DNA from 3 places in the Desulfotomaculum sp. genome. Region 3 is predicted to be linked to each of the others. Evidence: riboswitches for the same ligand, from Rfam matches in the RefSeq annotation. Region 3 holds a riboswitch; each other region holds the start of a gene.

Region 1 (4,235 bases), on a different contig from region 3:
AGGGTGCTGGCTCTTCTTGAAAAACATTACCCAGATATTTTAGTACTTACCGGGCATGACGGCATTAAAAAGGGTGCCAAGGATTTAAGCAATGTAAATAATTACCACAACTCAAAATACTTTGTCGAAGCAGTTAAAATTGCCCGTACCTTTGAAAAAAGTCGGGATGATTTAGTGATATTTGCCGGTGCCTGCCAGTCTTGCTATGAGGTAGTATTAAGTGCCGGTGCCAATTTTGCAAGTTCCCCCAAAAGGGTATTAATTCATGCCTATGATCCTGTGTTTGTGGTTGAAAAAATAGCCTATACTTCCATTCAAGATCCCATTGCCTTAAGGGAAATTATTAAAAGTACCATTACCGGTTTTGAAGGTATTGGTGGGGTGGAAACCAGAGGAAAACATCGCTTAGGCATACCCAGAACGGAATATTAAAACCATAGTACCCCTTCCTAAAGTCCAGCATATGATGATCTAGGACATTTTAGGAGGGATTTCCTTTATGTTAAATTTTTTGAAAACTGTGGAGAAAGCCAAATGGCGTTTGCTTGGAATTAAAAATGTTGTAGGCGTAGGTGTCGGCTATAAACATGTGGGCATGCAAAGAACCGAGCAAAAGGCAATTATCATCTTTGTCTCCAAAAAGGAACGTTCTGAAAGCTTAAGCAGGGAGGAACAGGTACCCTTTAGGATTAATGGTTTAGAAACAGATGTTGTGGAAGTTGGTGAAATTCGTTTTTTGTCTGATGATAGAAAAAAACATGTCAGACCCGCCCAACCCGGATTTAGTTTGGGACACTATCGGGTAACGGCTGGCACCTTTGGGGCAATGGTACGCGATCGTACCACGGGAGAGCCACTTATTCTTTCAAATAACCATATTTTAGCCAATGCCACCGATGGGAAAGACGGTCGGTCTGCCCCAGGAGACCTTATATTGCAGCCAGGTGAGTATGATGGCGGCACCAAGGACGACCGCATTGCAATACTATTAAGGTATATTCCTATCCAAAAGGGAGAGGCCCCTGCTACCTGCCCCATAGCCAACGGGGCAGCAAGGATTGCCAACATGCTGGTTCATACGATTAGACCCAATTATGATTTGAAATTCTTTAAAAGGGAAGGGGCAGTAAACCATGTGGATTGTGCTGTTGCCCGGCCCCTCAAGCCCGAGCTGATTACCGATGAGATACTTGGTATTGGTAAAGTGCAGGGGATTGTAGAGGCAAAACCCGGCATGAGGGTCGTTAAAAGTGGTAGAACAACGGGCATTACCTCCGGAGTAGTTACTGCCATAGGCACCACCATGCAAGTAAAAATGGATGACAATAGTAATGCGTATTTCTCCAATCAGGTAATTTGTGATATGAAATCCCAGGGTGGAGATAGTGGTTCCTTAGTCCTTACAGAGGGCAATAGGGCAGTTGGCTTACTGTTTGCCGGATCCGATAGGGTGACCGTTTTCAATCATATTCAAGTGGTCTTGGATAAACTAAACGTAGAGTTCTAGGAAAGAAAGCCCCGTGACGATAAGAGCGGGGCTTTTGTTCCGTGTAAAAATATGGTATACGCACGGGAGAGTGTGTTATTTTACATAAAATTGTTTGTGCACCTGTTTTAACCAACTAAATAAATTATTAACAGCTATTACGGGTTTTGTCAATTTAGGTTAATTTATGTATATTTAGGACAGGCAAAGCGCCAGTTACAGATGCCGAATCCCTTTAGTGGGTACGGAGGAACCGTTTATGGGGTGAATCCTTTTAAAGGTAGGGATTTCCTTGCCCGAACCCGTCAGCTAACTCCGGAGGCAAAAAGGAAAGGAGAAAAGAAATGCAGTATCGTTTGAAGAAAGTTCCTATGTTCCTGGCTACCTTGTTCCTATTAACCATGATGATGTCCGTTATGACGGCGCAGTCAGCTATGGCGGCTACCGATGATAGCCAAGAGATGGTTAGACTGGTTAATGAAGCCCGCGCCAAAGGTGGTCTGGCAACGCTGATGGCGGATCAAGAGCTGTCCGGGCAAGCTGCCAAGAATTTGGCATATTATCAAAGAACCGGTCAAATTCCCAGTTCCGCAATGCTGTTAACGATTGCCAAAAACGGTGGTTATAGCACCCTTGGACAAACCACTGTACGCGGCAATGATGTGGCATCGATGGTCCAAAAGCAACTTCAATACTATGGCAGCAGTTCGATCCTAAATAGTAAATACAATCGAATTGGTTTGGCCTTTGCGGATACCAGCTCTGGTAAGCTTTGTATTCAACTATTAGCATATAAACCCATTACAGAGCCTATTCAGCAACCGGAACAGCCAGCACCGGCACCAAAACCGGAGCCAAAACCAGAGCCAAAACCAGAGCCGCAACCGGCACCACAACCTGAACCAAAGCCGGCTCCCCAACCAGAGCCAACACCTGTGCCCCAGGAGCCTACTACCTTTATGAATGAAGCTCAAACGAAGGTAGTGGATTTGGTTAATGCTGAAAGAGCAAAAAATGGTCTAAAGCCTGTGGTTGCCAAAGAGGATTTAACCAAAGTTGCACAGGTAAAGGCGCAGGATATGTATCAGAGCAGATATTTCTCTCACACATCTCCCAATTATGGCTCCCCCTTTGATATGATGCGTAAATTTGGTATCAGCTACAAAGCAGCAGGGGAAAATATTGCCATGGGTCAAAAAACTCCTGAGCAGGTCGTGAAGGATTGGATGAACAGCCCCGGTCACCGGGCGAACATCTTAAATGCCAATTACAATGAAATTGGTGTAGGCGTATATCAAAGTTATACTGGCTCTGGCTACATCTGGGTTCAGCAATTTGCTCGGCGCTAAGGGTCATAAAATAGCCAATTAATTGGACAACTTAAATAACTTGTACAACAGACAATTCCATAAAATGTAAACGGGGGGAAAAATTTCCCCCCGTTTTTTTGCTTTTTCTTAAGGATTGACCACAATTTCAGCACATTTCTACAGCCAATCCAATATATATATTAAGGAGATATCTTGAAAGGAGGCTAAGATTGATGGTTATGAGGAAAAGTCCCAAGCCAAAATTCCGGCAGATAAATAACCAACCGGCTAATCAGATCGTCGGGACAGAACAAATTAGGGTAAAACAGCTTGTTGGCGAAAACACAGAACAAACCATAATTCGAGACAGCTTTACGCTACCCTCAGGTACACCCGATATGGAAGAGATTCTTTCCATTGACACAATCGTTAAGTTAAGGAAAGTTGAAGTAATCCCTAATAAGGTGATTGTAGAGGGAACCTTGCGGGTGCAAGTGATGTATTCGGCTTTCAAAAAAGATCAGTCTGTGCATAGCTTTACCGAAGAATTTGATTTTACAGATTTTGTTGAAGTAGAGGGTGCCCGGCCAGGCATGGATGTTGAAATCGACTTTGAGGTCGAGGATATTAACATAAAACTGGCCCGGGATTGCGACTACGATGTTGCTGCTGTACTTCAAATAACCGTTAGGGTAACTGAAGATCGGGAGGTCAACGCCTTAACAGAATGTCCCCAGGGTTATAACTGTGAAACAGAAAGAATGAACCTGCAGCAAGTGGTGGGAAGCAATACCAAGCAGATCCTAATTGATGATGAGTTTGAACTGCCCGATGAAAGGGATCTCATTATTAGTGATGTTATCCGCTGCATGTGTGATGTGGAGATAACCAATACCAGAATTATTCGGAACAAGATCCTCTTTGATGGCGAAGTGGATATGGAATGTCTATATCGAGCAGATAGAAAGAAAGATCACGGCAAACATGATCACGGCAAACATGAACATGGACATAAGCACGGGCATGGTTTTGAACAAGATAAAAAGTATTATAAGGACCATGTTCACTCCTTTGAAAGGACCTTTAAATTCAGTAACTTTATTGAGGTTGAAGGTGCTGAACAGGGTATGGAAGTCTACATGGATGCCATGGTGGAATCTTGTAAGATGGACCTTGCCGATATAAACGGCTGTAAGTTCTCTCCCATGATTGTAATAAAAGTAAGAGCACGTGTGGTGGAAGACAGAGAAGTAGATGTAATTACTGCGATTGAAGGTGCAGATGTAGAAACCGCCAGACTGGATATGGAAAGCTTGGTTGCGGAGGAATGCAAGCAGGTTATCGTTCGGGACTCCAAGGAACCTCCCTATGGTAAGCCTGATATTGACAAAGTAAGGGAAATTTCCGTCGGGGATGTCACCATTAAGGACATCGATATT
Region 2 (4,235 bases), on a different contig from region 3:
TGAAATAAAATTGAAAATCTATGGTAAAAGACTGGTCATGTTTGCTCCCTTGTATATCAGTGATCACTGTGTCAACAACTGTGTTTATTGTGGTTATCGTAGAGATCATCAATTCAACCGGCGTAAATTAAGCCAAGCGGAAGTGGCAGAGGAAGTAAAGATTTTAGAATCCCTGGGCCATAAGAGATTGGCCCTGGAAGCAGGAGAGCATCCTGGTGAATGCTCCATTGAGTATGTTTTGGAATGCCTAAAAACCATTTACAGTTTGAAATTTGAAAACGGCAGTATCCGCCGCTGCAACGTAAACATAGCTGCTACCACCATCGAAGAATATCAGCTGCTAAGGGAAGCAGGTATCGGAACCTATATCCTTTTCCAAGAAACATACCATCGGGAAACCTATAAAAATATGCACCCCAGTGGTCCCAAGGCTGATTACGATTGGCATACCACGGCCCATGATCGAGCGATGTTAGGGGGCATTGATGATGTAGGCTTTGGTGCTTTGTTTGGCCTATACGACTATAAATTTGAGGTCATGGGCTTGATGCTGCATGCTCAACACCTTGAGGAACGTTTTGGCGTAGGGCCTCACACCATATCCGTACCCCGTTTGCGTCCTGCTCAGGGCATCGACTACGAAAGCTTCCCGTATTTGGTTAAGGACGAGGAGTTTGCGAAGATAGTTGCTATTGTTCGTCTGGCTGTTCCCTATACCGGACTTATTTTATCCACCCGCGAGCGACCGGAGCAGAGGGATATGCTGCTGAACTACGGTGTATCTCAAATATCCGCCGGCTCCTGTACCGGGGTAGGTGGTTATAAAAAGGAACAAGAAAAGCAAAATTGCACCAGTGGCAGCTGTGGCGAAGAAGAATCACCGCAATTTTATGTTGATGACCACCGCCATCCCGATGATGTATTGCGCAATGTTTGTCAATCTGGCTGGCTTCCCAGTTATTGCACAGCCTGTTACCGCAAGGGCCGTACGGGTGATCGCTTTATGGCTTTGGCAAAAAGCGGGGAGATTCAAAACGTCTGCCAACCCAATGCAATTCTTACCTTTAAAGAATATTTAATTGACTATGCATCCCCGGAGACAAGGGCAGTTGGTGAGGAGACTATCCGCCAACATTTAGCAGAAATTAAAAATGATCAGATTAGAAATTTGACGGAAGCGAGAGTAAAACAAATTGAGGACGGGGAACGGGATCTTTATTTCTAAGATTTAATTAACAAAATATAATTCCACAGGGACTGTGTTTTACGGTGCAGTTCCTGTTTTTTTTATTAAGCCGGGACTTTCCCTATTTCCCTGCCTGACCAGGGGCAAGTGTGCCAAGTTTTTCTAAAAAGCCTTTTGCTTTTTTGGATACGGGGTTATAATATGTAGCTAGTATAATATATTATGGAGGAGCTTATTGTGGTAAATCATGACCTACATCTGGCAAGGTATGTTACCATTGCTGCAGATATAGCCGAACGAATTGTCCGGGGAGAATATCAGGAAGGGCAAAAAATATTTGGCCGATCCACTTTGGCAGGAAAATATAGTGTTTCACCGGAAACCATCAGACGAGCACTAACCCTCTTACAAGAGGTGGGCATCGTTGATGTGGTTCCTGGTATTGGTGTGGTGGTTAAGTCTGTTTCAGCGGCTCAAAAATACTTGGATGATTTTGATCAGCGGATGGTTTTGACTGGTATCCATGAAAAATTACATGAACTATTAAAGGAAAGAGACCGTGTAAATGGTGAAATTTCAAGACTTTTAGAAGACTTATTACAACACACCTACCATTTGGAAAGCCGTTTAAATAAAATTGAAGATTGGAAGGTCTTACCCGATTCCATTCTGGTCGGAAAAACATTGGCCCAAAGCAGGCTCAATGAAAGTAAAGTATTGGCGATTGTTCGCAAAGGGCAAGGGGATATTGTTGACCCTGCTCCAGATAGTCGTATTTTGGCCGGGGATATTATAACCGTGTATGGACACCTAAATGCTTCTGACAATGAAGGTTTAATAAGGGTTTAAAAGGAAATTTGAAAGGTAATTCCCTTCGGAATGCCTTTCTTTTTTATTTACATACAGGCAACTTACATGGTAAAATGAGTTGTGACAACTTACAAAAACTAGATAAATGTTTGTAGGAGCTGAATCCTGTTCATACAGGAGCGGAGGACCCGATTTTTGGGGTGAATCTGATTATATTCAGTAGGGTTTTAACCTTTCGACCCGAACCCTTCAGCTAACTTCGTAAGCTATAAAGAAAGGGGTTTTTTTATGTCTGTACATTTAATTTCAGAAGATTTTCGGTCGGAACAAACTAAAAGAAAAATAGCCCTTAAAAGGGCCAAGGAGTTAAAATCAAACATTAGTGGTTACCTGGAGAACAAGGTTAACATACGTAATGGTTTTGAAATTCAGGAGCAGCATAACCTTGCTAAAAAGAATATTCTGAATTTTTTTCAGGCGGATGAGAAACAATGGCAGGATTGGCGTTGGCAAATGGCCAAGCGTATTAAAGATGTTAAGGTTCTAAGTCAACTGGTGGATCTTACAACGGACGAAAAAGAAGCAATCGAAAAGGTTGGGCGTCAATACCGTTGGGCTGTTTCTCCCTATTATATGGCCCTGGCAATGGCCAGTGGGCATGGCGGCCCTGTATGGCTGCAGGCTGTCCCCTGTGTAGAAGAAATTTTGGATCGCTATGGTGTTGAAGACCCTATGGGAGAAGAATATACTTCACCTGTGCCGGGGGTGACCAGAAGATACCCGGATCGTCTTATTATTAATGTTACGAACCAATGTGCGATGTATTGTCGACATTGCCAAAGGCGTAGAAATATTGGCGAAATTGATGTTCACAAATCAAAACAGGTGCTGCAAGGAGCACTGCAGTATATCAGAGAGAACACTGAAATAAGGGATGTCTTAATAACAGGCGGCGATGCCTTGTTATTATCAGATAAACAAATCGATTGGCTGCTCACGGAATTAGATAATATTTCCCATGTGGAAATAAAACGAATCGGTACCAGAACACCTGTCACAATGCCCCAAAGAATTACACCGGAACTTTGCAGTATTTTAGAAAGCCACCCACCGCTTTATATCAATACACAGTTTAATAGTCCCTTGGAAGTTACACCTGAGGCAAAAAAGGCCTGCGATATGTTGGTTAAGGCAGGCGTAGTCCTTGGTAATCAGGCTGTTTTATTAAAAGACATTAATAATCAACCAGATGTCATGAAGAGATTAAACCAGAGTCTATTGACCATCCGTGTTCGGCCCTACTATATTTTTCATGCTAAAGCAGTAAAGGGAACCAGGCATTTTATCACTGGTGTTGATGATGGTATTGCTATTATGGAACAACTGAGAGGCTATACATCTGGACTTGCTGTCCCCACTTATATTATTAATGCACCCAATGGCTATGGGAAAACACCCATATTGCCACAGTATATTCTAGAGAATAAGGATGAGCAGGTAGTCATGCGAACCTGGGAAAAGAGGGTTATTTCCTATAATGTTACTGGTAAACACTAAGTTTTTAGACCTGTCATAATAGTATGACAGGTTTATTTTTTACCCTTGACACGAACATAGGTTTGGTAATAAAATAATAAAAACAAATGTTCGGGGGGAGTCATGATGAAAAGTGCGGAGATGGTGATGGATTTTTCTATAACGCATCAACTGGTATGTGAAGAAACGGAAGCCGATCTATATGAAGGTACCCGTCAGTGGTTAGAGGGGGATGACTCAATTTTTGTCAAGAGATTTGGCCTGGCGGTAATTTGTTTTTCGGGCTTATATTTTATGGGACAAGTATTCAGGATTTTGTTTAATTAATAGCCCGCTACCGGGTTATTTTTTTTTGCCAATGCGCCATACTAGGGTTAGCCGATAGTAGATAGGAGGAATCCGGTGACCAGAGTATATGTGTTGGGGGCCGGTGCAGGAGCAGCATACAAAGGCTCATATCTTGGTGAAACAAGCCCGGTGGCTAAAAATTTCTTTCAAAAGGCCATGCGGGTTATTAATATTCATCAAATCAGAGAGAGGTACTATGAAGATGAAGATATGACCTATAATCATATATTTCAGTTTATTGAGAGATTATGGGGTGTTTCTAGGAATGAGGTAAGTAATTCCAACCTGGATATGGAAGAAGTATTAACTTTATTAAATATTGAAATGGAAGAGGACCAACCAGGACGGGAAAGAC
Region 3 (4,235 bases):
CTACTTTCATAAAAGTACCTCCTTGTCCACTTTGTTAATGTGTATTAGTAAGGAGGAAGAAGTAGTACAAGAAGTAAAATAGATTTAAAATCAAATGAATTGTTTTACAATTGCAACTTAGACCGAAAGGCTTGCTTCTAAAAATTGTGATTGTTATAATTTTCTCAAGAGAACATAGGAGGTGTTAGTATGGCAAAAGTAATAGCCAAAATGAAAATTATCAATGGCAAAATGCAACTAACCCGTATCGGTGAGGGTGAAAAGAAAATTAAGATGGGTTGCTGCTACAAATTGTATGCGGCCTTTAGAAAAGTAAATGGTGCATAGCTAAGGGTGTAAAGTTGGAAAACGTTTTCCAACTTTTTTATTTTATGACACGGGTTATTGCCATCAGACAAAAAGTAGCATACGGATACCTAAACGCATAGCATATTTCAACGAGACAAATGAGAATGAGAACCCGTTATTATGGGGGAGGGCTATGGGTGGAGCTATTATTTATCCCGAGATTATAGGTACTTTGGCAGATAGCATTTTTTTAGTGGTACCTGCCATTAAAAAAGAAATGGCACAGTATGCCGAGCGCAGAGCAATGGGGGAAGAGGTAGAGTATCACCTCGAATGGAATTTGATCATTAACAAGACCCTGGAAATATGCCTAATAACAATGGATATCGTTTGGGATGATGAAAACATGACAGTGATCGGCTTTACTTCTAAATCCTGGGAGCAGTTGGCGCAATTTATGCTTTATCGAAACCTAATATTGCTTCCGGATCGAGGCTTAATTGGGGATGATAAACAATTAATAAGTCCCCTGGCTGCCCAAGAAGGCTTTTTATTAAAAGGGCTGGATAAAGGGCTGAAAAATTTGGCCAATAAAGCAGCCAATATACCCCCAGACCTTAATGTGCGGGGAATGATGTCTTATTTAAGTAATATGCTAAACTTTAATCGAAAGGTTATTGAATATGGACATTATCTTAGCTAATGGGGGTGGTGAAAATTGTTTCCTATCCGGGTAGTTAGCTATAATATCCGTCATGCCCAGGGAATAAATGGAGCAGTTGATATTCACCAAATTGCTAAGTCCCTGGCATATACTGGAGGTAAGTTGATTGGCTTACAAGAAGTAGATAAACATATGCCGCGCAGCCATTTTGTTCATCAAGCCAAAACACTTGGGCAGCTGCTATACAAAAATTGGGTTTACGGGCCCAACCTGAACTGGGGAGTTGCCCAGTTCGGTAATGCAATTCTATCTCATTGGCCGGTGCTTCTGTACAGGCAGTATATGCTTCCCAGTAAGGGAGAAAAAAGGGGTTTACTCGAGGCAATCATTCTATTAAAACATAGAAAGATTAGCTTTTTTTGTACCCACTTAGGGTTAAAGCGTGAGGAGAGAATGGATCAAGTAAGGGATATATTGGGGATTATTGGTAGATGTTCTTATCCCTGTATTCTAGTGGGGGATTTTAATAATGGTCCTACATCGGAGGAGTACCGATTACTTACCACGATTCTTAAAGATGCAACCGATATGGGTGAACCCCATAAAACTTACCCTGCGCAACAGCCACAAGAGCAAATCGATTATATTTTTGTATCTTCTGAATGGAATACCCTATCTGCAACTACCTATCACACACTGGCTTCCGATCATTTGCCCATAGAAGCAACCTTACGATTGATGGAGAATGCAGAAATCGATAAGGATATTCAGTTTTTATAGAAATAAGAAGCACTGGCATTCATGCCAGTGCTTATGTTATTTATTTTGCCTTTGCATAAACCATTTTGCCATAATTAGCGGCTACAGGCAGGGAGAGAAGAAATGAGTTGGTGGAACCTTTATCAAAGAAATATAGTGCCCCGTTGGTAGGATCATTACCATCTAATGCTGCCTGGGCAGCTTTAATTGCATTGGCTGTGGCAGGTTTATTGATCCAACCGTTTCTGACAGGAGAAAACTGGTTTTGGGCATAGATTACGTCGCGAATATTATTGGGGAAAATGGAACTTTGTACCCGGTTAATAACAACCGCTGCTACACTAATCTGGGCTTCCATCGGTTCTCCTCCTGCTTCAGCAGTGACCAGACGTGCCAGCAAATCGAAATCTTCATCATCATAGGGAATAACCGGTCTTTGGGCACTGCGGCTTACGGTAGCAGCCACTGGAGCGGCGGTATTCCTCACACTTGCCCCTGGAATTATAAGTTGTTTGCCAGGATGAATGGTAGAACTAGTGAGCCCATTGACCTGCATGATAGTATTTAACCCAACACCAAACTTCTGGGCGATGGCATAGAGACTATCACCAGACTTCACCGTATAGCTTATCTCCGTAGGTTTAGCCTCTGGTATTGTAAGAACATGCCCAGGGTCAAGAACATCACTGGTAAGACCATTGGCGGTCTTGATCTGAGTAATACTAACACCAACTTTTTGACTAATTAAATAAAGTGAGTCACCAGGTACCACTGTATATTGAGCGGCTAAAGCTGTTGATGGCATGAGGATAGCAAAAAGACACAAGGATACGATGACCCGTTTAAGGCGGTGCAAAAAACGCATATGTACTTTTACCCTCCTTGGGGCCTCCGAGGTTAGTTGACGGGTTCGGGTTGAGGGCACCCTACCGCATTTTAAACACCTCCATAAAATTGCGGATTCACCCCATAAATTTTGATCCCCCGTACTCCGGTAAACGGAGATTCGGCCTAGTTATTTTAGTTACAAACCATTGTACATGTTTTCCAGATTTACGTCTATCCACAATATTTGGAAAATACATGAGACATAGGTATTTAATAACTGGAAATACTAAATGAACCATCCGGCGTCAGTCATCCGCCATCGGCTTTATGAGCCGTGTTTTGGTGTATATTTTGCCTCCGTTGTATGAGCTGGGGTGATGATGGTTAATTTGAAAATTAATCGAGGGGTGAACAATGGTGAAATTAAGAAAGGGAGCCAAGATAGCTATTATAGGAGCGGGGTTTGTTGGGTCGACTGCAGCCTTTGCGATTATGTCCAGTGGTTTGGCCAGTGACCTTGTTTTGGTTGATGTTAGTCACGCAAAGGCAGAAGGGGAGGCGATGGATCTAGGGGATGCCGCAGCCTTTATTAAACCCATTAATGTATATGCAGGCTCCTTTGAGGATTGTAAGGATTCTAATATTATTGTCTTTACAGCCGGAGCCAATCAAAAACCCGGTGAGACACGGTTAGATTTGGTCAACAAGAACGTTAGTATTTTAAAAGATAGTTTACCGCAGTTGTTAAAATATTGTCCGAATGCCATTTATTTAATTGTTGCTAATCCAGTGGATGTTTTAACCTATGCCGCCTTAAAGATATCGAACCTACCTGCAAACCAAGTATTTGGTTCAGGAACAATTTTGGATACCTCAAGATTTAGAGCAGAAGTGGCTGATTATTGTAATGTGGACCCTCGTAATGTTCATGCTTATATAATTGGTGAGCATGGTGACTCTGAAGTACCTATCTGGAGTACAGCAGATGTGGCAGGGATCCCCCTAGAGCAATTTTCTAAATTACGAGGTTTGGAGCCCATCTGTAGAAATGAAATTGCCAATCGGGTGCGCACGGCAGCCTATGAGATTATTCAGCGTAAGGAGGCAACCTATTATGCCATAGCTGTTTCTATAAAAAGAATTTGTGAAGCCGTCTTAAGGGATGAAGATTCTATCTTGACCGTGTCCGGTATGATCAATGATTTCTACGGAATACAAGATTGCTGTTTCAGTTTGCCTACAATTGTCAATGGCTCTGGACGAGACAAGGTACTCCCTATAAGTATGACGGAGGAAGAAGAAACTGCCCTAAGAAATTCAGCACATATACTAAAAGAGGCCATTAAACAGGCAGGTTTTTGATTTTCCGCATACTGGTTGCTAGATGAGACATTATTGAGCCATGAACCATGGGCATTAGCTCATGGCTCATGGTCAATCGTATTTTCAAACTTGGCAATTAACTCAGGGTCTTGAACTGTTCAAGAGGCTGTGATATCATTTAAAAGTTGTTGCTAATCAACATTTATCCACTTGCAAAAAAACAAATTATTGTTATAATAAAAAAGCACAATTATTTTGCGCCTGTAGCTCAGGGGATAGAGCGCCGGCCTCCGGAGCCGGAAGCGCAGGTTCGATTCCTGCCAGGCGCACCATATCTGACACATCAAGAAACTCGCAAAGCCTTAGAATACAA

The links. A riboswitch is a leader RNA that binds a small molecule or an ion and turns the genes downstream of it on or off. The one in region 3 is predicted to bind cyclic di-AMP.
Region 1: linked by a shared signal. The riboswitch ahead of AC1U9Z_RS10665 (CAP domain-containing protein) and the one ahead of AC1U9Z_RS04275 (LysM peptidoglycan-binding domain-containing protein) in region 3 are both predicted to bind cyclic di-AMP.
Region 2: linked by a shared signal. The riboswitch ahead of eam (glutamate 2,3-aminomutase) and the one ahead of AC1U9Z_RS04275 (LysM peptidoglycan-binding domain-containing protein) in region 3 are both predicted to bind cyclic di-AMP.

What each region holds. Positions count from the first base shown of each region.
Region 1 covers NZ_CEVWQM010000016.1:14,326-18,560, reverse strand. The annotation lists gene yabG (sporulation peptidase YabG) at 1-432, shown strand, start outside; gene AC1U9Z_RS10670 (chymotrypsin family serine protease) at 500-1,507, shown strand; cyclic di-AMP (ydaO/yuaA leader) riboswitch at 1,700-1,825, shown strand; gene AC1U9Z_RS10665 (CAP domain-containing protein) at 1,831-2,835, shown strand; gene AC1U9Z_RS10660 (DUF3794 and LysM peptidoglycan-binding domain-containing protein) at 3,030-4,235, shown strand, end outside.
Region 2 covers NZ_CEVWQM010000003.1:135,537-139,771, reverse strand. The annotation lists gene hydG ([FeFe] hydrogenase H-cluster radical SAM maturase HydG) at 1-1,225, shown strand, start outside; gene AC1U9Z_RS02755 (GntR family transcriptional regulator) at 1,424-2,035, shown strand; cyclic di-AMP (ydaO/yuaA leader) riboswitch at 2,143-2,279, shown strand; gene eam (glutamate 2,3-aminomutase) at 2,285-3,553, shown strand; gene AC1U9Z_RS02745 (hypothetical protein) at 3,659-3,859, shown strand; gene AC1U9Z_RS02740 (hypothetical protein) at 3,935-4,235, shown strand, end outside.
Region 3 covers NZ_CEVWQM010000005.1:71,266-75,500, forward strand. The annotation lists gene AC1U9Z_RS04255 (DUF2508 family protein) at 1-10, opposite strand, end outside; gene AC1U9Z_RS04260 (hypothetical protein) at 190-327, shown strand; gene AC1U9Z_RS04265 (hypothetical protein) at 482-991, shown strand; gene AC1U9Z_RS04270 (endonuclease/exonuclease/phosphatase family protein) at 1,007-1,732, shown strand; gene AC1U9Z_RS04275 (LysM peptidoglycan-binding domain-containing protein) at 1,773-2,576, opposite strand; cyclic di-AMP (ydaO/yuaA leader) riboswitch at 2,583-2,733, opposite strand; gene AC1U9Z_RS04280 (L-lactate dehydrogenase) at 2,954-3,901, shown strand; tRNA gene AC1U9Z_RS04285 (tRNA-Arg) at 4,120-4,194, shown strand.